3 regions of the Enterobacter pseudoroggenkampii genome follow, and region 2 is predicted to be linked to each of the others. Evidence: predicted binding sites of a transcription regulator. Region 2 holds the regulator's gene; each other region holds the start of a gene.
What was found. Region 2 encodes Fur, which represses iron uptake genes when iron is present. Its sites were predicted from a motif close to ATAATAATGAGAACNACTATCAA; they were not measured.

Region 1 (7,770 bases), on a different contig from region 2:
GACTGCAAGTGCCACCAGAACCAGAGCGATAAATCCGTTCATTTTGAAACGGATCATCAAGAGCAGTAATAACACAACACCGATAGCAACGATGACTAATGGCATGATTTACCTGGCCTTTGAATTGTTATGGGTAACGTCATTGTTTCAACGACACATTCCGTTTGTCCCAACTGGGAACAGAGAAGTAACGGCACTAATACTGATGCCTTGGAAACCATTAAGTTTAGTCGGCTGTTATGAGTGTGCTTAGTGCCCATGAGAATGATACGGGTAACATGACGTGATTGAGAATCACCCTGGCAGGCAAAATGTGAATTATGAGACGCAGGTCAACATATAGAGGGGAACGAAGAGGGGGGCAGGGTTTTGTAGGCCCGGTAAGCGCAGCGCCACCGGGCAAAACAGACGTGCAATGAATCAGTAGTAGGAGTGCTCGCCGCGCTGGTGTTCGGTCAGGTCACGCACGCCTTTCAGTTCCGGGAACTCGTTCAGCAGCTGCTTCTCGATCCCTTCTTTCAGGGTGACATCGACCATTGAACAACCGTTACAACCGCCGCCAAACTGCAGAATGGCAAAACCTTCGTCGGTGATTTCCATCAGGGAAACACGGCCGCCGTGGCCTGCCAGCTGCGGGTTAATCTGGGATTGCAGCAGATACTCGACGCGCTCCATCAGCGGGGCATCGTCAGACACTTTACGCATTTTCGCGTTCGGCGCTTTCAGGGTCAGCTGAGAACCCAGCTGATCGGTGACGAAGTCGATCTCCGCATCTTCAAGATACGGTGCGCTCAGCTCATCAACATAGGCGGTGAGCTGTTCAAATTTAAGGGCAGTGTCGGTGGCTTCCACAGCGTCCGGAGGACAATAAGAAACACCACATTCTGCATTCGGAGTGCCTGGATTAATCACAAACACGCGGATCTGCGTCCCTTCTTCCTGATTTGCCAGCAGTTTGGCAAAGTGCGCTTGTGCAGAATCGGAAATACGGATCATAGCTTTGGCCTAATAGTTGACTAAATTACCTGGGTATAATCATACGCCCATTGAAGAAGGGCTACAAGGTACGGCACAGACACCATACCTGAACCGACGCGGCGCCGCTTCGCAAAAGCAGTCGGGAAAGTTCAGCAACGGTACTGCCCGTGGTGACGACATCATCCACAATCGCGATATGGAGACCGTCGACCGGTAATTCAAGGCGAAAGGCATTTTTGAGATTTCTTTTGCGAAGCCGCGCGCTGAGCTGATGCTGGATGGCGGTGGCATGAACACGCGTCAGCGCGCTGGCATCATACCGACAGCCGAGCCACCGTGCGAGGGGACGGCAGATCAGGTCACTCTGGTTATAGCCGCGCCGCCAGTGCCGATGTCGGTATAAGGGGACATTCACCACCCTGTCAATTTTCGGCAGTGCGCGATGACGCCGTGCCTGCAAAACCGCCAGCAATAGCAGGCGGGCAAGGGGCGGTGCAAGCGAGCTCTGCCCGGAAAACTTCAGCGCGTGAATCAGCCTGCTCAGCGGTGGAACATAATCATCCACGGCCACCAGCGCGCTCCACGGCGGGGATTTCTTCAGGCAGCGGCCGCAGGGCAAAGAGGAATTTGTGGCCGGTAAACCACATTGTGGACAGATCCCGATACGCCATTCCAGCGAACGCGTACAGACGGAGCAGACGCCCCACCCGCTGAGCGCCAGCGGCATTCGGCATAGCCAGCACAACCCAGGTACTGTTAGCATGTGCAACCTCCATGTGAAAAAAGAGAACAGTAACTGATGAAGACGCTGTGGTGGCAGACTGTAGGGACAGGAAATTGCCATCTTGTGCTGCTGCACGGATGGGGCCTGAATGCGGAGATATGGCATTGCATACGTGAGGAACTCGCCTCGCATTTCACACTGCATCTGGTGGATTTACCCGGCTTTGGCCGCAGCCGCGGATATGGCGCGTTGTCGCTTGATGAGATGGCGCAGCAGGTTCTGGACGCCGCGCCGCAAAACGCTGTCTGGCTGGGCTGGAGCCTGGGCGGGCTGGTGGCGAGCCAGGTTGCGCTGTCGCGACCAGACCGCGTACAAGCGCTGGTGACGGTGGCGTCGTCGCCCTGTTTTAGCGCGCAGGACGCGTGGCCGGGGATAAAACCCGAGGTACTGGCGGGATTCCAGCAGCAGCTGAGCGAAGATTTCCAGCGGACCGTAGAGCGCTTCCTCGCCCTGCAGACGATGGGAACTGAAACCGCCCGTAAGGATGCCCGCACGCTGAAGCAAACCGTGCTGTCGCTGCCGATGCCGGAGGTTGAGGTGCTAAACGGCGGTCTTGAGCTCCTGAAAACCGTTGATCTGCGCGCGCCGCTGGCCGCCCTGACGCTGCCGCACCTGCGTATTTATGGTTACCTTGACGGAATTGTGCCGCGCAAAGTGGCTCCGCTGCTGGATGAACTGTGGCCAAACAGCGAATCGCAGATCGTTGCCAAAGCTGCACATGCCCCGTTCATCTCTCATCCGGCGGAGTTTTGTTCAGCGCTCATTGCGTTAAGTCAACGTTTCGACTGATTATTTTCTATCCAGCCTGGAAAAAGTTACACACCGCAACCATACTCCAGATGTCGTTGCGGTTGTTCTGCTTACGATAATCAAAACAACAATCCTATGGAGAGTCAGGTTATGAAACTTGTTACAGGTATTGTCACTTCTCTGGTTATTGGGTCACTTTCATTTGGCGTCTTTGCGGCAAAAGAGCTGGAAAAAGATAAAGTTGCCGGCATGAATCTGACCAAAGTTGGTGAGATCTCTACGTCTGATACTACCGCGCCGATGGATGCTCGCAGAGAGCTGTCGAAGAAAGCGGATGAACTGGGTGGGACGTACTACGTGGTAACCAGTGCAAACAAAGACACGAAGAACGTACGCGCAACGGCGGACGTCTACAAGTAATACGATAAAGCCGGGCAGCGATGCCTGGCTTTACTAGCGCAGTGCCCACCACTCCCTGAGGCAGGCCTTTCCTTCCGGACAGCTTTTACAACTGCCGGAGAGACAGCCGTCCGCGTCTTCCTGAATCCGCACGGCTTTCCCCATGGCTTCCAGTCTTTCCAGCATGGCATCGATCATCGGCTGCGGCGTATGCAGGCTGAGGCTCAACTGTTTCGCCTCCATCCGCCCCTGTAGCGCCAGCAGGTCACGAACCTGAATCAACGATGCCATGTGGTGTACTCCTTAGTGGCAGTCGCCCGCCGGGCTGCTGCAGCAGGTCGCGGCGGTTTTACGGTTTGCCAGCAGGTCGATATCGACGCGGCTGCGTGCCCGCCGCAGCAGACCGAGCACTACCACGTTAAACAGCACAACCGCGAGAATGCAGACCAGGCTGTAGCGCGGATGCTGACTGAAGTTAACGGTTTGATAAAAGAGCGTCGACAGCGAGTACGCAATATTTAACCCCCACAGGATGGAGAAGCCCATCCAGCCGCGGCTGGACTCGCGGGCAATCGCCCCCATCACCGAGATGCACGGAATGTAGAGCAGAACGAAGATAAGGTAGCTGTAGGCCGCGGACGCGCTGCCAAATTTCTCGCCCATCACGCCCATGGCACCCGTCGCCATTTCGCCGTCGCCTTTGCTGGCCTCAATCGGGTTCGCCAGCACGCTCAGGCTGAAGGTGTCCTTCAGGCTCTGCCAGGTTTCCTCTACGGCACCCAGCAGCTCATGACCGAGATGAAACTCTGCTGGATTAAATTCCTGTTCCTGAATGTTCTCAGCGGTGTAAAGCGTGTTCAGGGTGCCGACAACCACCTCTTTCGCCATCGCACCGGTGAACAGCCCGACGGTTGCCTGCCAGTTATCCTCATGCACGCCAATCGGTTTGAAGACCGGCGTGATGACGCGGCTGACGGAAGCGAGGGCAGAGTCGTTGATGTTATCTGCCGCCTGCCCGCTGAGGGTGAAGCTGTTCAGCGCGCTCAGGAAAATGCTGACAATGACAATTACCTTACCGGCGCGCAGCACAAAGCCTTTCAGGCGCTGCCAGGTCTGGATCGCCAGGCTTTTCAGATGCGGCACGTGGTACACCGGCAGCTCCATCACAAACGGTGACGCTTCACCGCGCATGATGGTGTGCTTCAGCATCAGACCGGTGAGGATCGCCATCACGATGCCCAGCACATACAGCGAGAAGACCGCCAGCGCGCCCTGCTGGCCAAAGAAGGCTGCCGCAAAGACCGCAAAGATCGCCAGCCGGGCACCGCAGGACATAAACGGCGCCATCATGATGGTCATCAGACGTTCACGCGGCGCATCCAGGGTGCGTGCGCCCATCACCGACGGCACGTTACAGCCGAAGCCGACAATCAGCGGGACGAAGGATTTACCCGGCAGGCCCAGCGCCTGCATCAGACGATCCATCACGAACGCGGCGCGCGCCATGTAGCCGGAATCTTCCAGGAACGAGAGGAACAGATACATCATGCCGATCTGCGGCACCAGCGGCAGAACGGTGTTGATACCGCCGCCGATCCCCTGCGCGAGGAAGATGGTGAGCCATTCCGGGAAGTGCAGGGTGTAACCCACCCACTGGATCCCGTGGACGAAGACCGCGACGGAACCGGCGTCAAAAATCGGCTGCAGTGCGCCACCGATGTTAATGGCAAGCAGGAACATCACGTACATCACCAGCAGGAAGATCGGCAAACCTAGGAAGCGGTTAAGCACAACCTTATCCACCGCCGCCGTAAAGCGGCTAGGTTCCGCCGTCAGCGCGTTACTGACAACGTCGCAAATCGAGGCGATGGCCTGGTAACGGGCGTCGGCAATGTGCAGCGCCGGGTCGTCCAGCTCGTCGCTAAGCCGGGCCACCGTCACGTCCAGCTTATCGGCCGCATGCCCGGCGTAAGCGCGGCTGTAGATATCCCCTTCCAGCATCTGCAGTCCAAGCCACAGGCGCTGTTTCGCAGGCATGCTGTTGTCCATCTTCTGCGCCAGCAAATTGGCTTCGCGCAGGAGAGGCTGCGCGTAATGCACCAGCTCAATGTCGCGATTACCCGCGTGACGGTCGATGGCCAGCTTCAGCGCGTCAATACCGCGCGCGCGCGTCGAGACCAGCGGAACCACCGGGCAACCCAGGCGCGCGGAGAGGGCATCGACGTCGATGCGCAGCTTTTGTTTCTCCGCAATGTCGAGCATGTTGAGCGCCACGATGCAGGGGATCCCCAGCTCCAGCAGCTGCAGCGTCAGATAAAGGTTACGCTCGAGATTGGAGGCGTCGACCACGTTGATCAGCAGGTCCGCGTCACCGCCAAGAATATAGTGGCAGGCAATCTGCTCATCGAGCGAGGTTTGCGACGAAATGGTGGTTAAGGAGTAGGTGCCGGGAAGGTCGACCAGCGTTACCTGGTTGTCCGTTGTCGTGAACTGGCCCTCTTTACGCTCAACCGTCACGCCCGCCCAGTTGCCCACGCGCTGGCGGGCTCCAGTCAGCTGGTTAAAAAGCGTAGTCTTGCCGGAATTAGGATTGCCAATTAAGCCAATAGTTAACTTTTTCATTTTTTTAGACTCACTGAAACCGCTGGCTTGTTATCGGGATAAGGCTTCGACTTCTATTAACGCGAGGTCTTTCTTACGCAGCACCAGATTCACGCGGCGGGTTTCGATATGAACCGGGTCACCTAGCGGCGCCACGCGTACGACCTGAAAGGACGAGCCGGGCAGCATGCCCAGCGACAGCAGCTTTTGCCGATAGGCCGGGCTAATTTCGCGGGTAAAACCGGTAATCTTCCATGCACTGTCTGGAGTGAATTGCATAACGCCTGATTCCACGAAAGGTTAAATTATCTACTATGGGATGATAATGAGAATAGTTTTTATCAGCAATATTTAAACTGTGACGGAATGTTGTTTGCGATATTAATTTACGGCCTTTTTGACCTTGCTCAATATTTGCTGAAATGCCTGGAAAACGAAAAGGGGAGTATTTGTTAACAGGGTGATAATTAGTGGTTTAAATATGGATGTGCAATCGGTTTCATATATTACGGCACGATATTATTATTCCCTCTCCCCTGTGGGGAGAGGGTTAGGGTGAGGGTTTAGCGTTTCTTACCCATCGCTGCCGCCAGCGCATCCATCATCGCGCTGTTGCCTGCAGGCTGGGCATCACGTCCGCGCGGTTTTGCCGCTTTCGCGGCCGGACGCTGCTGCTCGCGGCCACCGCCGTTTCCGCCACGGCGCGCGTTGGTGTCACCCGGCTGCTCGTCCAGACGCATGGTCAGGGCGATACGCTTGCGCTGCAGGTCCACTTCCAGCACTTTGACCTTCACGATGTCGCCCGCTTTGACCACGGTGTGCGGGTCTTCAACGAACTTGTCGGCAAGGGAGGAGATATGGACCAGACCGTCCTGATGCACGCCGATATCCACAAACGCGCCAAAGTTGGTGACGTTGGTCACTGCGCCTTCCAGCACCATGCCGGGCAGCAGGTCGTTCATGGTTTCCACGCCGTCAGCAAAGGTCGCCGTTTTGAACTCAGGACGCGGATCGCGGCCCGGCTTTTCCAGCTCTTTGATAATGTCGGTAACGGTTGGGACACCAAATTTGTCATCGGTGAAATCAACGGCTTTCAGATTGCGCAGAGCGCTGCTGTCGCCCATGAGATCTTTCAGCGCCTGCTGGGTGGCGGCCAGAATACGCTCCACCACAGGGTACGCTTCCGGGTGAACGGTGGAGGCATCGAGCGGGTTATCGCCGTGGTTGATGCGGAGGAAGCCCGCGCACTGCTCAAAGGCTTTTGGCCCCAGACGGCTCACCTTCAGCAGCTGCTGACGGTTCTGGAACTGGCCGTTCTCGTCACGCCAGGCGACGATGTTCTGCGCCATCATGCGGGTTAAGCCCGCCACGCGGGTCAGCAGCGGAACGGAGGCGGTGTTCAGGTCAACGCCGACGGCGTTAACGCAGTCTTCCACGACAGCATCCAGCTTGCGCGCCAGCTGCGTCTGGCTCACGTCGTGCTGATACTGGCCCACGCCGATGGATTTCGGGTCGATCTTCACCAGCTCCGCCAGCGGATCCTGCAGGCGGCGAGCGATAGAGACCGCACCGCGCAGGGAAACGTCCAGGTCCGGGAACTCCTGTGCCGCCAGCTCGGATGCGGAATAGACGGATGCCCCCGCTTCGCTGACGATCACTTTCTGCGCCGTCACTTTCGGGAACTGCTTCTGCACGTCGAGGTAGAAACGCTCGGTCTCACGTGAGGCCGTACCGTTGCCGATGGCAACCAGCTCTACGTTGTATTTTTCGCACAGCGCCGCCACTACCACGGCCGCTTTCGCTGCCTGGCCAGTGTGCGGATAAATGGTATCGGTAGCCACCAGCTTGCCGGTGCCGTCAACCACAGCGACTTTTACACCGGTGCGCAGACCCGGATCGAGACCCATGGTGGCGCGCAGGCCAGCAGGGGCGGCCATCAGCAGGTCGTGCAGGTTACGGGCGAAGACGTTAATCGCTTCATCTTCGGCACGCTCGCGCACGGTGCCCATCAGCTCGGTTTCGAGGTGCATCAGCACCTTGATGCGCCAGGTCCAGCTCACCACGCCTTTGCGCCAACTGTCCGCCGGGGCGTTGTTCAGGCGCAGGCCAAGATGGTCGATGATAATCTGCTCGCAGTGGCTCTCTTTCGGCGGCTCGTCAAACTGCGGGTCGGCGTTCAGGGAGAGCTGCAGCACGCCTTCGTTGCGGCCGCGGAACATCGCCAGCGCGCGGTGGGAAGGGGCGGTAGAGATCGGTTC
Region 2 (7,770 bases):
CGGCGTCAATCCGTGAATTCTGCAAGCGTATCGGCGTGACCAAGCAGGATAACACCATTGAGATGGCTTCCCTGGAATCCTGCATTCGTGAAGATCTCAACGAAAACGCCCCGCGCGCGATGGCGGTTATCGACCCGGTGAAACTGGTCATCGAAAACTATCCGCAGGGTGAAAGCGAGCTGGTCTCCATGCCTAACCATCCGAACAAACCGGAAATGGGAAGCCGTGACGTGCCGTTCAGCGGCGAGATCTGGATTGACCGCGCTGACTTCCGCGAAGAAGCCAACAAGCAGTACAAGCGTCTGGTGCTGGGTAAAGAAGTGCGTCTGCGTAATGCTTACGTCATCAAAGCCGAGCGCGTTGAAAAAGATGCGGAAGGGAATATCACCACCATCTTCTGTTCTTATGACGCTGAAACGCTGAGCAAAGATCCTGCTGACGGCCGTAAAGTGAAGGGCGTTATCCACTGGGTGAGCGCATCCCACGCGCTGCCGGTAGAAATTCGTCTGTACGATCGTCTGTTCAGCGTGCCTAACCCGGGTGCGGCGGAAGACTTCCTGGCGACCATCAACCCGGAATCGCTGGTGATCAAGCAGGGTTATGCGGAACCTTCTCTGAAAGCCGCTGAAGCGGGCAAAGCGTTCCAGTTCGAACGTGAAGGTTACTTCTGCCTGGACAGTCGTTACAGCACCGCGGAAAAACCAGTATTTAACCGTACTGTAGGTCTGCGTGATACCTGGACGAAGATCGGCGAATAATATTGCTGCTCTGGTCAATGAGAGACAAACGCCGCACTGTGCGGCGTTTTTTTATATAACGATCAGGGTATTAAGCCAGGGCCTAAAGAGGTGTCATGAAAATATCAGGTCAATGAGGTGCTACTTATTTTTTAAAAAAAAGTTTGTGCCATTGCGAAAATCAAAAATGTTACATAAAAGGAAAGAGATACCACGTCTACCCACTGAAATACCTGATAATTCCCCATCATTCCTCGCCTTCCCGTAAATGTTACAAAGCACTACCAATTATGTGCACTTCGTCATAATCCTGACTTTTGTCCGCTAAAAAGCATTGATAATTCGCGTCGCGAAAAATAACCTAAAGACGGTAGTTAATTCGAGGGTATTTAAAACTACCCCTGACCATTTGGTCTTTTTTATTTACGCCGTTTCAGGCGTTTTAATTCGTCAAAGAGGAATAATCTATGCGTACGTTCAGTGGCAAACGTAGTGCGCTGGCGCTGGCTATTGCCGGTGTGACAGCAATGTCGGGACTTGTGATTGCGCCAGAGGCAAAAGCAGCGGGTTTCATCGAAGATTCTACCCTCACGGGCGGTATTTATTACTGGCAGCGTGAGCGTGACCGTAAAGACGTCACTGAAGATAAATACAAAACCAACCTTTCTCACTCCACCTGGAACGCCAACCTGGACTTCCAGTCAGGCTATGCCGCGGATATGTTCGGTCTGGATATTGCTGCGTTTACCGCGATTGAAATGGCGGAAAACGGCGACAGCGGCCACCCGAACGAAATCGCCTTCTCCTCCAGCAACAAAGCCTATGATGAAGACTGGTCCGGGGATAAGAGCGGTATAAGCCTTTACAAAGCCGCGGCGAAATTTAAATACGGTCCGGTATGGGCGCGCGGCGGTTATATTCAGCCAACTGGCCAGACTCTGTTAGCGCCACACTGGAGCTTTATGCCGGGTACCTATCAGGGTGCGGAAGCGGGGGCTAACTTTGACTACGGTGATGCGGGTGCGTTGAGCTTCTCCTATATGTGGACCAACGAGTACAAAGCGCCTTGGCACATCGAGATGGACAAGTTCTACCAGAACGATAAAAAAACCAAAGTCGATTACCTGCACTCGCTGGGCGCGAAATACGACTTCAAAAACGATCTGGTGCTTGAAGCGGCATTTGGTCAGGCACAAGGCTATATCGATCAGTACTTTGCCAAGGCCAGCTATAAGTTTGATGTCGCGGGTAGCCCGCTGAGTACCAGCTACCAGTTCTACGGTACGCGCGATAAAGTCAGTAACGGTGGGGTCAATGACATTTATGACGGCACCGCGTGGCTGCAGGCACTCACCTTCGGCTACAAGGTTGGTCAGGTTGATTTGCGTCTGGAAGGCACATGGGTGAAGGCGGAAGGGCAGCAGGGCTACTTCCTGCAGCGTATGACTCCGACCTACGCCTCCTCCAACGGCCGTCTTGATATCTGGTGGGATAACCGCTCAGACTTCAACGCCGACGGCGAGAAAGCGGTCTTCTTCGGTGCAATGTACGACCTGAAAAACTGGAACCTGCCTGGCTGGGCGGTGGGCGCTTCTTACGCTTACGCCTGGGACGCAAAACCTGCCGATATGGCAACACCGGACGCATACTACGATCCCAACTATCGCCTGAAAGAGTCTTCCTACAGCCTGGATGCAATCTATACCCTGCAGGATGGCCGCGCGAAAGGCACGATGTTCAAACTGCACTTCACCCAGTATGACAACCACTCCGATATCCCGAGCTATGCGGGCGGTTACGGCAACATCTTCCAGGATGAACGTGACGTGAAATTCATGGTTATCGCCCCATTCACCATCTTCTGATAAACGCACTGGCGGGCTGAGTCCCGCCGGTATGGAGACTGTATATGATGAAAAAAATCGTAGTCGTCGCGTTGCTGGCATCAGGGCTGGTGGCGTGTGCGCAGACTCAGGCACCAAAAGAGGACTCCCGCCTGAAGGAGGCATATAGCGCCTGCATTAATACTGCGGAAGGTTCGCCGGAAAAAATTGAAGCCTGTCAGAGCGTGCTAAACGTGCTGAAGAAAGAGAAAGCGCATGAGCAGTTCGCGACGCAGGAAAATGTCCGCGTAATGGATTACCAGGCCTGTATCCAGGCGCGTAAAACCGGTAACGATCAGGAAGTGGCGAAGCGTTGCGACCAGATTTGGAAAGAAATTCGAAGCAATAACAGTAAGTAACTCGCTGTTATCATGCCCGGTGGCGCTGCGCCACCGGGCATTTTTTTAGGCAAAAAAAAGCCAACCTTACGGCTGGCTCAGAGTATGAACACTTGTTTATTTCGCGTCGTGCGCGTGGTCGTCTTCGCGGCAATCGCCTTCAGCACAATGACCGTAAAGGTACAGGCTGTGGTTGGTCAGGCGGATGCCATGACGCGCGGCGATTTCACGCTGGCGTGATTCGATGGAATCATCGCTGAATTCAATGACCTTGCCGCAATCGAGGCAGATCAGGTGATCGTGGTGCTGCTGCTGGGTCAGTTCGAAAACAGATTTACCGCCTTCGAAATTATGACGGGTAACAATGCCCGCGTCATCAAACTGGTTCAGCACGCGATAGACGGTAGCCAGCCCAATCTCTTCACCCATGTCGATAAGACGTTTATAAAGGTCTTCCGCACTGACATGGTGATTGTCTGGACCCTGAAGCACTTCAAGGATTTTTAACCGAGGAAGCGTAACTTTCAGGCCAGCCTTCTTTAATGCGGTATTGTTGTCAGTCATGCGGAATCTGTCCTGTTGCTAAACGATTCACTTCTGTAGGAAGTGACAGAAAATGCACCTGGGATAATGCGTCTCATTATAGAACTGCCATGGCTAAATGAAAACTGCAAGTCTCAGGCAAAATATGCTTATAAAAATGGGGTATCACCAACAAACTTGCTCAATGGAAAACCACATTTTATCAGGGAGACATTGTACAGGTCTGGGCGAAAAAGTTAAAAGATTGTAGCGATTAATTTAATCGGTTTGACCTGGGGCATGGGCGCAACCGCAGTTGCGCCGCGAAATAATCAGGCGTTCAGAATATCGTCCAGGTGCAGTTCTTCACGGATCTGCTTCACCCACTTCTCAACACGCTCGGCGGTCAGTTCTGGCTGACGGTCTTCGTCGATGGCCAGACCCACGAAGTGATCGTCATCGGCCAGGCCTTTAGACGCTTCGAAGTGGTAACCGGCGGTCGGCCAGTGGCCTACAATAACCGCGCCATTCGGCTCAATGATGTCGCGGATGGTGCCCAGCGCGTCACAGAAGTATTCGGCGTAGTCTTCCTGATCGCCACAGCCAAACAGGGCGACCAGCTTACCGTTGAAGTCGACTTCTTCCAGCGTCGGGAAGAAATCATCCCAGTCGCACTGGGCTTCACCGTAGTACCAGGTTGGGATACCCAGCAGCAAAATGTCATAGCCTTCCAGATCTTCTTTGCTGCTCTTGGCGATGTCATGCACATCAGCAACGTCTTTACCGAGCTGTTTTTGAATGTTTTTTGCGATATTTTCGGTATTGCCGGTATCACTGCCAAAGAAAATGCCGATGATTGCCATGAGTAAAATAACCTCTTGAAACTTAATAGTATGGTGGCGCAATTCGGCCACGGATAAGGGCAATAATAGCAGAACTGGCAACCCTGCGGAAACAGCTATCGCGCAGGACTGCACTCTGTGCTACATGAAAAGGGCGATAAAGGGGATTTTCAGACTTATGCCTGGCCGCGTAACGTTTCAAGCTGAGCGATCAACATCTCTTCAATGAGTTCACTGCGGCTGATATTTCGCGCGTCGGCCAGCTCGTTCAGCGCATCGACGGCGTCGGCGTTAAGCTTCAGTTCGACACGCTTAAGCCCACGATTTTTATCGCGTTTAAGCTGGTTGCGTTTATTGATACGCAGCTGTTCATCGCGCGAAAGCGGATTCGTCTTGGGTCGTCCCGGGCGACGCTCATTCGCGAACAGATCTAGTGTCGTACGGTCCGTTTGTTCTTTGGCCATGATTCTGAGACTTCGGGGGAAACACGCCGCCCTGCTAATGCCCGGGCGATAAGCGCGCCATCATACATCACCAAAAACGGCACGCCAACGACTGGACGCCTGCAGCCTTCCAGTCGCTCTCTTTTTAATCAATTTGCAGTATCAGCAAGATAGCGGCGAATGGCGCGCAGCACGGCGTCAGGTTTTTCCGCATGCACCCAGTGCCCGGCACCGGCAATAACGTGGGCGCGAGCCTGCGGGAACTGGGCCAGCAGCGTGTCGCGGTACGCGTCGGTTACGTAAGGTGAGTTTCCGCCGCGAATAAAGAGGGTAGGGTGCGGCCAGGCGGGGACGGTTTTCCAGCCCACGATGTTGTTGTACTGGTCCCAGAGCACCGGCACGTTAAAACGCCATTGCCCGTCAACAAACGACTTCAGCAGGAACTGCACGACGCCTTCTTCATCAAGATGCTCACGCATGACGGCAGCCGCCTGTTGGCGTGTCGCGACACCCGCTTCTGTGACCGCATTAATGGCGGCAAAAATCTCGTCGTGACGACGGACGTCATAATCCACGGGCGCGACGTCAATTACCACCAGGCCGCTAATACGGTCCGGGGCCAGTGCCGTCAGGGCCATCACCGCTTTACCACCCATTGAATGCCCGATCAGCGTTACCTTCTGCAGGCTATGTGCGTCCAGCGTATCCAGCAGATCCTGCGCCATCGCCGCGTAGGTCATCTCGTCGGAACGCCCGGAAAGACCGTGATTGCGCATATCGACCTGTAAAATATCGTGGTCGGTAACCAGATCGCGTGCCAGCACGCCCAGGTTATCCAGGCTGCCAAAAAGCCCGTGAACCAGTACGATGGGAGAATTATTGTTCGGCGATTGTGCAGTTTGCGCTCGGGTATTCAATTTCATGGCAAAGTTCTTTTTTTACGTATGTCAGGTTAGGGTATCATGTTGACCATTCTGCCGCCCGGCTGCAAGGTTCCAGTTTAATCTGACTTTTGCCGCCAACCTGGTTTGACGCTATCCGCTGTTGGGATTTGACCTTATAATCCCAATGACTTGTATTCAGATAAGATATCGCACTGGATTAAGATGAAAACAATCGAAGTTGATGACGAACTCTATCAGTATATTGCCAGCCAGACGCGGCATATCGGGGAGAGCGCGTCCGACATTTTACGGCGCATGCTTAAAATTTCCGCCGCTTCACAGCCTGCTACCCCAGTCACCAAAGATGTCGTGTCTCAGCCGAGCGTTGTTGCACAAGCAAAACCTGCCGTGACGCCGGCAAAAGATAAAGTGCGCGCGATGCGCGAGCTGCTGCTCTCCGATGAATATGCGGAACAGAAAAAGGCGGTTAACCGCTTTATGCTGGTGCTGTCTACACTTTATTCACTGGATAACAAAGCGTTTGCTGAAGCGACCGAGTCGCTGCACGGTCGTACTCGCGTCTATTTCGCGGGCGACGAGCAGACGCTGCTGCAAAATGGCAATCAAACCAAACCCAAACATGTTCCTGGCACCCCGTACTGGGTGATCACCAATACCAATACGGACCGCAAGTGCAGCATGATTGAACACATCATGCAGTCCATGCAGTTCCCGGCGGAATTGATTGAAAAGGTTTGCGGTACAATTTAACCCTTGCATCAGAAGGACCCGGTAATGGCAAATCACAGCCGTGCAGGCCAACCTGCACAACAAAGCGATTTGATTAACGTCGCTCAGCTGACCGCGCAGTATTACGTGCTGAAGCCGGTCGTGGGCAACGCAGAACACGCAGTGAAGTTTGGTACATCTGGTCACCGCGGCAGCGCGGCGCGCCACAGCTTTAACGAACCGCACATTCTGGCCATTGCTCAGGCCATTGCGGAAGAGCGCGCTAAAAACGGCGTTACCGGTCCGTGCTACGTGGGGAAAGATACCCATGCCCTGTCTGAACCGGCGTTCATCTCTGTTGTGGAAGTGCTGGCTGCAAACGGCGTCGATGTCATTGTTCAGGAGAACAATGGCTTCACCCCAACGCCTGCGGTCTCTAACGCTATCCTGGTACACAACAAAAAAGGTGGCGCGCTGGCTGACGGTATCGTTATCACGCCATCCCACAACCCGCCGGAAGACGGTGGCATCAAATACAACCCGCCTAACGGTGGCCCGGCCGACACCAACGTCACCAAAGTGGTGGAAGATCGTGCGAACGCGTTGCTGGCTGACGGCCTGAAAGGCGTGAAGCGCATCTCTCTGGATGCGGCCATGGCGTCCGGCCGCGTGAAAGAGCAGGATCTGGTTCAGCCGTTCGTGGAAGGGCTGGCGGATATCGTCGATATGGCGGCCATTCAGAAAGCTGGCCTGAAGCTGGGCGTGGATCCGTTGGGCGGCTCCGGTATCGAATACTGGAAGCGTATCGCCGAGCATTACAATCTGGATCTGACCATCGTGAACGATCACGTCGATCAGACCTTCCGTTTTATGCACCTGGATAAAGACGGCGCGATCCGTATGGACTGCTCTTCCGAGTGCGCAATGGCGGGCCTGCTGGCGCTGCGTGATAAATTCGATCTGGCGTTTGCTAACGACCCGGATTATGACCGTCACGGTATCGTCACCCCTGCCGGGCTGATGAACCCGAACCACTATCTGGCGGTTGCGATTAACTACCTGTTCCAGCACCGTCCGCAGTGGGGCAAAGAGGTGGCCGTCGGTAAAACGCTGGTTTCCTCGGCGATGATCGACCGCGTGGTCGAGGCGCTGGGCCGCAAGCTGGTGGAAGTGCCGGTGGGCTTCAAATGGTTCGTTGACGGTCTGCACGACGGCAGCTTTGGTTTCGGTGGTGAAGAGAGCGCGGGGGCCTCTTTCCTGCGTTTCGACGGCACGCCATGGTCAACCGATAAAGACGGCATCATCATGTGCCTGCTGGCGGCGGAAATCACCGCGGTCACCGGTAAAAACCCGCAGGAACATTACAATGATCTGGCGGCACGCTTTGGTGCA
Region 3 (7,770 bases), on a different contig from region 2:
CGAGCTGGCGCAAACGCTGATTGTCGCCGCGCGCGACTGGCTCTACGCCGCCTGCTGTAAAGAGTGGGGCACGCCGTGCAGCGAGGAAGGGGTTCCTCAGCCGCTGTTGATTCTGGGGATGGGCAAGCTGGGCGGCTGCGAGCTGAACTTCTCCTCCGATATCGACCTGATTTTTGCCTGGCCTGAGAACGGCTCCACGCGCGGCGGCCGTCGCGAGCTGGACAACGCCCAGTTCTTTACCCGCCTCGGTCAGCGTCTGATTAAGGCGCTGGATCAGCCCACGCAGGACGGTTTTGTTTACCGCGTGGACATGCGCCTGCGGCCGTTCGGTGACAGTGGCCCGCTGGTGCTGAGCTTTGCCGCGCTGGAAGATTATTACCAGGAGCAGGGGCGCGACTGGGAGCGTTATGCGATGGTTAAAGCGCGGATCATGGGCGACAGCGACGACGCCTACGCCAACGAGCTGCGCGCCATGCTGCGCCCGTTCGTGTTCCGTCGCTATATCGACTTCAGCGTCATCCAGTCCCTGCGTAATATGAAAGGGATGATCGCCCGTGAGGTTCGCCGTCGTGGGCTGAAGGACAACATCAAGCTTGGCGCGGGCGGCATTCGCGAAATCGAATTTATCGTCCAGGTCTTCCAGCTGATTCGCGGCGGGCGTGAGCCGTCGTTACAGTCCCGTTCACTGCTGCCGACGCTGAGCGCCATCGAGCAGCTGCACCTGCTGCCGGACGGCGACGCGCAAACCCTGCGCGAGGCCTATCTGTTCCTGCGTCGTCTGGAAAACCTGCTGCAAAGTATCAACGACGAACAGACTCAGACCCTGCCGGGGGATGACCTTAACCGGGCGCGTCTGGCCTGGGGGATGCGGGTGGACGACTGGTCAACGCTGACCGAACGGCTCGATGCCCATATGGCAGGCGTGCGCCGCATCTTTAACGAACTGATCGGTGATGACGAAAGCGAATCGCAGGACGATGCGCTTTCCGAGCACTGGCGCGAGCTGTGGCAGGATGCGCTCCAGGAAGATGACACGACCCCCGTGCTGGCGCACCTGAGTGACGATGCCCGGCATCGCGTGGTGGCGCTAATCGCCGATTTCCGTCTTGAGCTGAACAAACGCGCCATCGGCCCGCGCGGCCGTCAGGTGCTGGATCACCTGATGCCGCACCTGCTGAGCGAGGTCTGCTCGCGGGCGGATGCGCCGGTGCCGCTGTCGCGCATGATGCCGTTGCTGAGTGGGATCATCACGCGTACCACGTACCTTGAGCTTCTGAGCGAGTTTCCGGGGGCGCTGAAGCATCTGATTACGCTCTGCGCCGCCTCGCCGATGGTGGCCAACAAGCTGGCGCGCTATCCGCTGCTGCTGGATGAACTGCTCGACCCGAACACCCTGTATCAACCCACGGCGACGGATGCCTACCGGGACGAGCTGCGTCAGTATCTGCTGCGCGTGCCGGAAGAAGACGAAGAGCAGCAGCTGGAGGCGCTGCGCCAGTTTAAGCAGGCGCAGATGCTGCGCGTGGCGGCTGCGGATATCGCCGGAACGCTGCCGGTGATGAAAGTGAGCGATCACTTAACCTGGCTCGCGGAGGCGATCATCGACGCGGTAGTGCAGCAGGCGTGGGTGCAGATGGTGGCCCGCTACGGCCAGCCGAAGCACCTTGCTGACCGTGAGGGGCGAGGGTTTGCCGTGGTCGGTTACGGCAAGCTCGGCGGCTGGGAGCTGGGATACAGCTCCGATCTGGATTTAATCTTCCTGCACGACTGCCCGGTTGACGTGATGACCGACGGCGAGCGCGAGATTGACGGGCGTCAGTTCTACCTGCGCCTGGCGCAGCGCATCATGCACCTGTTCAGCACCCGCACCTCGTCGGGCATTTTGTATGAAGTCGATGCGCGCCTGCGTCCGTCCGGCGCGGCGGGCATGCTGGTGACCTCAACGGAATCCTTCGCCGATTACCAGAAGAATGAAGCCTGGACGTGGGAGCATCAGGCGCTGGTGCGCGCCCGCGTGGTGTATGGCGATCCGCAGCTCAAAACGCAGTTCGATGCCATCCGTAAGGACGTCATGACCACCTCACGCGAGGGCAGTACGCTGCAGACCGAAGTGCGCGAGATGCGCGAGAAAATGCGCGCGCATCTCGGCAATAAACACCGCGATCGTTTTGATATCAAAGCCGACGAGGGCGGGATCACCGATATTGAGTTCATTACCCAGTATCTGGTGCTGCTCCACGCCCACGACAAGCCGAAGCTGACCCGCTGGTCTGATAACGTGCGCATTCTGGAACTGCTGGCGCAAAACGACATCATGGACGAACAGGAGGCGCAGGCCTTAACCCGCGCCTACACGACGCTGCGCGACGAGCTTCATCACCTGGCGCTGCAGGAGGAACCGGGGCACGTGGCGCTGGACTGTTTCACTGCTGAACGCGCTCAGGTAACGGCCAGCTGGCAGAAGTGGCTGGTGGAACCGTGCGTAACAAATCAAGTGTGATATTATCGCGCGCAAATTGTGAATCTTTCTGGAGTCAGGAATGAAAGTAACACTGCCAGAGTTTGAACGTGCTGGAGTAATGGTTGTTGGGGATGTGATGCTGGATCGCTACTGGTATGGGCCGACCAGCCGCATCTCTCCGGAAGCACCGGTACCGGTGGTAAAGGTCGACACCATTGAAGAGCGTCCCGGCGGCGCGGCAAACGTGGCGATGAACATTGCCTCTCTGGGCGCGCACTCGCGTCTGGTTGGCCTGACCGGTATCGACGATGCGGCGCGCGCGCTGAGCAAGTCGCTGGCGGACGTGAACGTGAAGTGCGACTTCGTTTCGGTTCCGACCCACCCAACCATCACCAAGCTGCGCGTGCTGTCTCGCAACCAGCAGCTGATCCGCCTCGACTTTGAAGAAGGGTTCGAAGGCGTTGATCCCGAGCCGCTGCACGAGCGCATTAACCAGGCGCTGGGCAATATCGGCGCGCTGGTGCTGTCCGACTACGCGAAAGGCGCGCTGGCGAGCGTGCAGACGATGATCCAGCTGGCGCGTAAAGCCAGCGTGCCGGTGCTGATCGACCCGAAAGGCACCGACTTTGAGCGCTATCGCGGCGCGACGCTGCTGACGCCAAACCTCTCCGAGTTTGAGGCGGTGGCGGGCAAGTGCAAAACTGAGGAAGAACTGGTTGAGCGCGGCATGAAGATCATTGCTGACTTTGAGCTATCCGCGCTGCTGGTGACCCGCTCCGAGCAGGGGATGACGCTGTTGCAGCCGGGCAAGGCACCGCTGCATATGCCAACCCAGGCGCAGGAAGTGTACGATGTGACCGGTGCCGGTGATACGGTGATCGGCGTGCTGGCGGCGACGCTGGCCGCAGGAAACTCTCTGGAAGAGGCGTGCTACTTCGCTAACGCCGCGGCGGGTGTGGTCGTTGGTAAGCTCGGTACCTCAACCGTTTCCCCAATCGAGCTGGAAAACGCGGTGCGCGGCCGTGCGGACACCGGTTTTGGCGTTATGACCGAAGACGAGCTTAAAGTGGCCGTCGCCGCCGCGCGCAAGCGCGGTGAGAAAGTGGTGATGACCAACGGCGTGTTTGACATCCTGCACGCGGGCCACGTCTCCTATCTGGCGAATGCGCGCAAGCTGGGCGATCGCCTGATTGTGGCGGTCAACAGCGATGCGTCGACGAAACGCCTGAAGGGTGAAACGCGTCCGGTGAACCCGCTTGAGCAGCGGATGATCGTGCTCGGCGCGCTGGAAGCCGTGGACTGGGTGGTGTCGTTTGAAGAAGACACACCGCAGCGCCTGATTGCCGGTATTCTGCCGGATCTGCTGGTAAAAGGCGGGGATTACAAGCCGGAGCAAATCGCGGGCAGCGAAGAGGTCTGGGCCAACGGCGGCGAGGTGATGGTGCTCAACTTTGAGGACGGGTGTTCCACCACCAACATCATCAGGAAGATCCAGAAAGACAGTCAGTAAAAAAAACGGGCCAGCTGGCCCGTTTATTTTTTCACCCTCTCCCTGTGGGAGAGGGCTGGGGTGAGGGCATCAGGCCGCACTTACTCCTGGTTATCCACCGGCGGAATAGCCGGTGCCGGTTTCACTTCTTCCGGCGCATTGCGGTTTTCCAGCTCGGTCAGACGCTGTTCCAGCAGCGCCAGCTTCTCGCGGGTGCGCAGCAGAACCTGGGTCTGCACGTCAAACTCTTCGCGGCTGACTAGATCAAGGCGAACCAACTGCGCCTGCAGCGTCTGGCGGATTTTCTTCTCAACGTCATCACCAAATTCACGAATGCCTTTCGGCATGGATTCATGAACCTGACGCGCAATTTGCTCAATTTTCTTCGGGTTAATCATTGTCGTTTCCCTTGATGGAAAGGTGTTAGTGTCCATTGTAGCGCGTCATGCCCGGGGTAAACAAAATTGTTTGATGCTTATGCATTGCCCAGGATAATCAATAGCGTTATAGTTATCTCGCTTATTCTCAGGGCGGGGCGAAATTCCCCACCGGCGGTAAATCAGCGTGACGCTGAAAGCCCGCGAGCGCTTTGGGTGAAAACTCAAAGGTCAGCAGATCCGGTGTAATTCCGGAGCCGACGGTTAGAGTCCGGATGGGAGAGAGTAACGATCCAGTCGGGCATGGGCCCGCTCACGTTATCTTTTTGCCGCTTATACGGCGCTCCTAAGACTGCCCTGATTCTGGTAACCATAATGTTAATGAGGTTTTTTTACCATGAATCAGACGCTACTTTCCTCTTTTGGCACTTCAACTCAACGTGTTGAACATGCACTGGATGCACTGCGCGAAGGCCGCGGTGTGATGGTGCTTGACGATGAAAACCGTGAAAACGAAGGCGACATGATTTTCGCCGCCGAAAACATGACCGTTGAACAGATGGCGCTGACCATCCGTCACGGCAGCGGCATCGTATGCCTGTGTATTACCGAAGATCGTCGTAAGCAGCTCGAGCTGCCGATGATGGTCGAAAACAACACCAGCGCCTTTGGTACCGGTTTTACCGTGACTATTGAAGCGGCGCATGGCGTGACCACCGGTGTGTCTGCGGCTGACCGCCTGACCACCGTACGTGCCGCGATTGCTGACGGTGCGAAGCCATCCGATCTGCATCGTCCAGGCCACGTCTTCCCACTGCGCGCGCAGGCGGGCGGCGTCCTGACCCGCGGCGGTCACACCGAAGCGACCATCGACCTGGTGACGCTGGCGGGCTTCAAACCTGCGGGTGTGCTGTGTGAACTGACCAACGATGACGGCACTATGGCGCGCGCGCCGGAGTGCATCACCTTTGCGCGTCTGCACAACATGCCGGTGGTAACGATTGAAGATCTGGTGGAGTATCGCCAGGCGCACGAGCGCAAAGCCAGCTGATAATAAAAACGCCGGGATATCCCGGCGTTTTTTTACCCGATTCCTGCGGTCTGCAGCAGAACCAGGCTTAATCCCATCACCGACATTCCGCACAGCACGCCATAGCTGGGGTTGTTGTTAGGATCTATCTCCTTCGCCAGCGGCATCAGTTCATCCACCGAAAGTGCAACCATGATCCCGGCTACCGCTGCCATAATCGCCGCCATCACTACCGGAGAGACCAGGCTACCAAGGATCAGCCAGGCCAGCACGCCGCCAAGGATTTCGGCCATCCCGGAAATACCTGCCCAGAACACTGCGGTGCGTTTCGAGCCCGTGGCGGCATAGACCGGTCCGGCGACGGCCAGTCCTTCAGGAATATTGTGTAAGGCCACCGCCAGTGCGATGCCAAAGCCCATTTCCAGATTGCTGCTGGCCGTCACGTAGGTGGCGACCCCTTCCGGGAAATTATGCAGGCTGATGCCCAGCGTCAGCAGAACCGCCGTTCGCTTAATATTCCGCGGCATGGGCGTTACGTTTTTCTGCATTAAATCCTGCGGATGCGCGTGCGGCAGCATCCGGTCGAGGGCAAAGTACCCCAGCAGGCCAAAAACAAACATGCCGTAACCCAGCAGCGGAGACATGCCTTCTGTGCCCAGCGCGGCAGGCAGCATCTCCATCAGGGAGATGAGCAGCATGATCCCGGCAGCAAAGCCCAGCGAGAAGGCCAGTACGCGGTTAGAGGGCTTTTGACCAAGTACGCCGAGGATCGCACCGATAAAGGTCGCAGCGCCCGCGAGTATGGTCAGGATCAAGGGGACTGACATGCATAACTCCTTGTGATAATGATTCTCATTAATATAAATGATTCATTTCTGGCAAAGCGAGGGGCGAACCCCGGCTTTACACATTCCTTACATTCAAATTTCCTGATGATGATCTTCACGCTTATCTGCGTTCATCTTTGCCGGATTGCGCGTAATGTAGCACCATTAAATTGACACCTTCTGTAAGGATATCACCATGACTTCTTCCCGTATGCCAGCCCTGTTTTTAGGTCACGGCAGCCCTATGAACGTTCTGGAAGACAACGTCTATACCCGCGTATGGCGTAGCCTGGGCGAGACGTTGCCGCGTCCAAAAGCGATTGTGGTGGTATCCGCGCACTGGTTCACCCGTGGAACGGGCGTGACTGCCATGGAAGCGCCAAAAACCATTCATGATTTTGGCGGCTTCCCGCAGGCGCTGTATGACACGCATTATCCAGCCCCCGGCTCGCCTGAGCTGGCACAAAGGCTGGTGGATCTGCTGGCGCCTGTTCCTGTAACGCTGGATAAAGAAGCCTGGGGTTTTGACCATGGCTCCTGGGGCGTGCTGATTAAAATGTATCCTGATGCGGATATCCCGATGGTGCAGCTGAGCATCGACAGCACCAAACCGGCCGCCTGGCATCTGGAGATGGGCCGCAAGCTGGCAACGCTTCGTGATGAAGGCATCATGCTGGTGGCAAGCGGCAACGTGGTGCACAACCTGCGCACGGCGCGCTGGCACGGTGAGAATACGCCTTACCCGTGGGCGACCGCTTTTAACGACTACGTTAAAGCAAACCTGACGTGGCAGGGGCCGGCTGAGGAGCATCCGCTGGTGAACTATCTGGATCATGAGGGCGGTTCGCTTTCTAACCCGACGCCGGAACACTTCCTGCCGCTGCTGTACGTGCTTGGCGCGTGGGATGGTCAGGAGCCGGTTACGATCCCGGTTGACGGTATTGAGATGGGGAGTCTGAGTATGCTGTCGGTGCAGGTGGGGAAATAAAAGCAAAACGGCAACTTCAGGTTGCCGTTTTTAGTGTGTGCACCCTCTCCCTGTGGGAGAGGGCTGGGGTGAGGGCATCAGGCCGCAGTCTTACTCCACAAAAATATGCGGATAGAACCGCGACAGATCCTGCGTGATCAGCGCGCGATCTTCGCGAATGCCAATTCCGGCTGGCAGATCGTTGATGAGCCAGCTGCCAATCAGCGTATAGCTGTCGCCAAATTTCGGCAGTGGATAGAACTCCTGGACGATCATCCCTTCTTCGCCGTACGGCCCTTCAACCGCTTCCAGCGTCTTACCGTTTTCGATAATCGACACGTTCGCGCCTTCGCGGGAGAAGATCGGCTTAACGACGTATTTCTCCATCTGCGGGTAATCATCTTCCGCAAAATACGCCGGCAGCAGGTTCGGGTGATTCGGGAACATCTCCCAGAGCATCGGCAGCAGGGCTTTGTTAGAGATAATGCTCTTCCAGGCCGGTTCCAGCCAGCGCACGCCAGCATCTTCCAGCTTGGTGGAGAACATCTCGCGGAGCATGTACTCCCACGGGTAGAGCTTGAACAGGTTGCTGATCACCTGATCCTGCGTATCCGTAAAC

Region 1: the regulator Fur is predicted to act here: its motif matches at 5,832-5,854, upstream of feoA (ferrous iron transporter A).
Region 3: the regulator Fur is predicted to act here: its motif matches at 6,197-6,219, upstream of zupT (zinc transporter ZupT).

What each region holds. Positions count from the first base shown of each region.
Region 1 covers NZ_JAPMLV010000007.1:94,574-102,343, forward strand. The annotation lists gene gntT (gluconate transporter) at 1-105, opposite strand, end outside; gene nfuA (Fe-S biogenesis protein NfuA) at 421-996, opposite strand; gene gntX (DNA utilization protein GntX) at 1,058-1,741, opposite strand; gene bioH (pimeloyl-ACP methyl ester esterase BioH) at 1,778-2,551, shown strand; gene OTG14_RS20955 (YdgH/BhsA/McbA-like domain containing protein) at 2,663-2,932, shown strand; gene feoC ([Fe-S]-dependent transcriptional repressor FeoC) at 2,966-3,202, opposite strand; gene feoB (Fe(2+) transporter permease subunit FeoB) at 3,215-5,533, opposite strand; gene feoA (ferrous iron transporter A) at 5,564-5,791, opposite strand; gene OTG14_RS20975 (Tex family protein) at 6,076-7,770, opposite strand, start outside.
Region 2 covers NZ_JAPMLV010000001.1:408,828-416,597, forward strand. The annotation lists gene glnS (glutamine--tRNA ligase) at 1-758, shown strand, start outside; gene chiP (chitoporin ChiP) at 1,205-2,602, shown strand; gene chiQ (ChiQ/YbfN family lipoprotein) at 2,650-2,979, shown strand; gene fur (ferric iron uptake transcriptional regulator) at 3,076-3,522, opposite strand; gene fldA (flavodoxin FldA) at 3,813-4,343, opposite strand; gene ybfE (LexA regulated protein) at 4,499-4,786, opposite strand; gene ybfF (esterase) at 4,915-5,688, opposite strand; gene seqA (replication initiation negative regulator SeqA) at 5,872-6,420, shown strand; gene pgm (phosphoglucomutase (alpha-D-glucose-1,6-bisphosphate-dependent)) at 6,445-7,770, shown strand, end outside.
Region 3 covers NZ_JAPMLV010000005.1:192,850-200,619, reverse strand. The annotation lists gene glnE (bifunctional [glutamate--ammonia ligase]-adenylyl-L-tyrosine phosphorylase/[glutamate--ammonia-ligase] adenylyltransferase) at 1-2,500, shown strand, start outside; gene hldE (bifunctional D-glycero-beta-D-manno-heptose-7-phosphate kinase/D-glycero-beta-D-manno-heptose 1-phosphate adenylyltransferase HldE) at 2,541-3,971, shown strand; gene ubiK (ubiquinone biosynthesis accessory factor UbiK) at 4,052-4,348, opposite strand; FMN riboswitch at 4,468-4,618, shown strand; gene ribB (3,4-dihydroxy-2-butanone-4-phosphate synthase) at 4,725-5,378, shown strand; gene zupT (zinc transporter ZupT) at 5,411-6,184, opposite strand; gene ygiD (4,5-DOPA-extradiol-dioxygenase) at 6,381-7,172, shown strand; gene OTG14_RS19245 (glutathionylspermidine synthase family protein) at 7,263-7,770, opposite strand, start outside.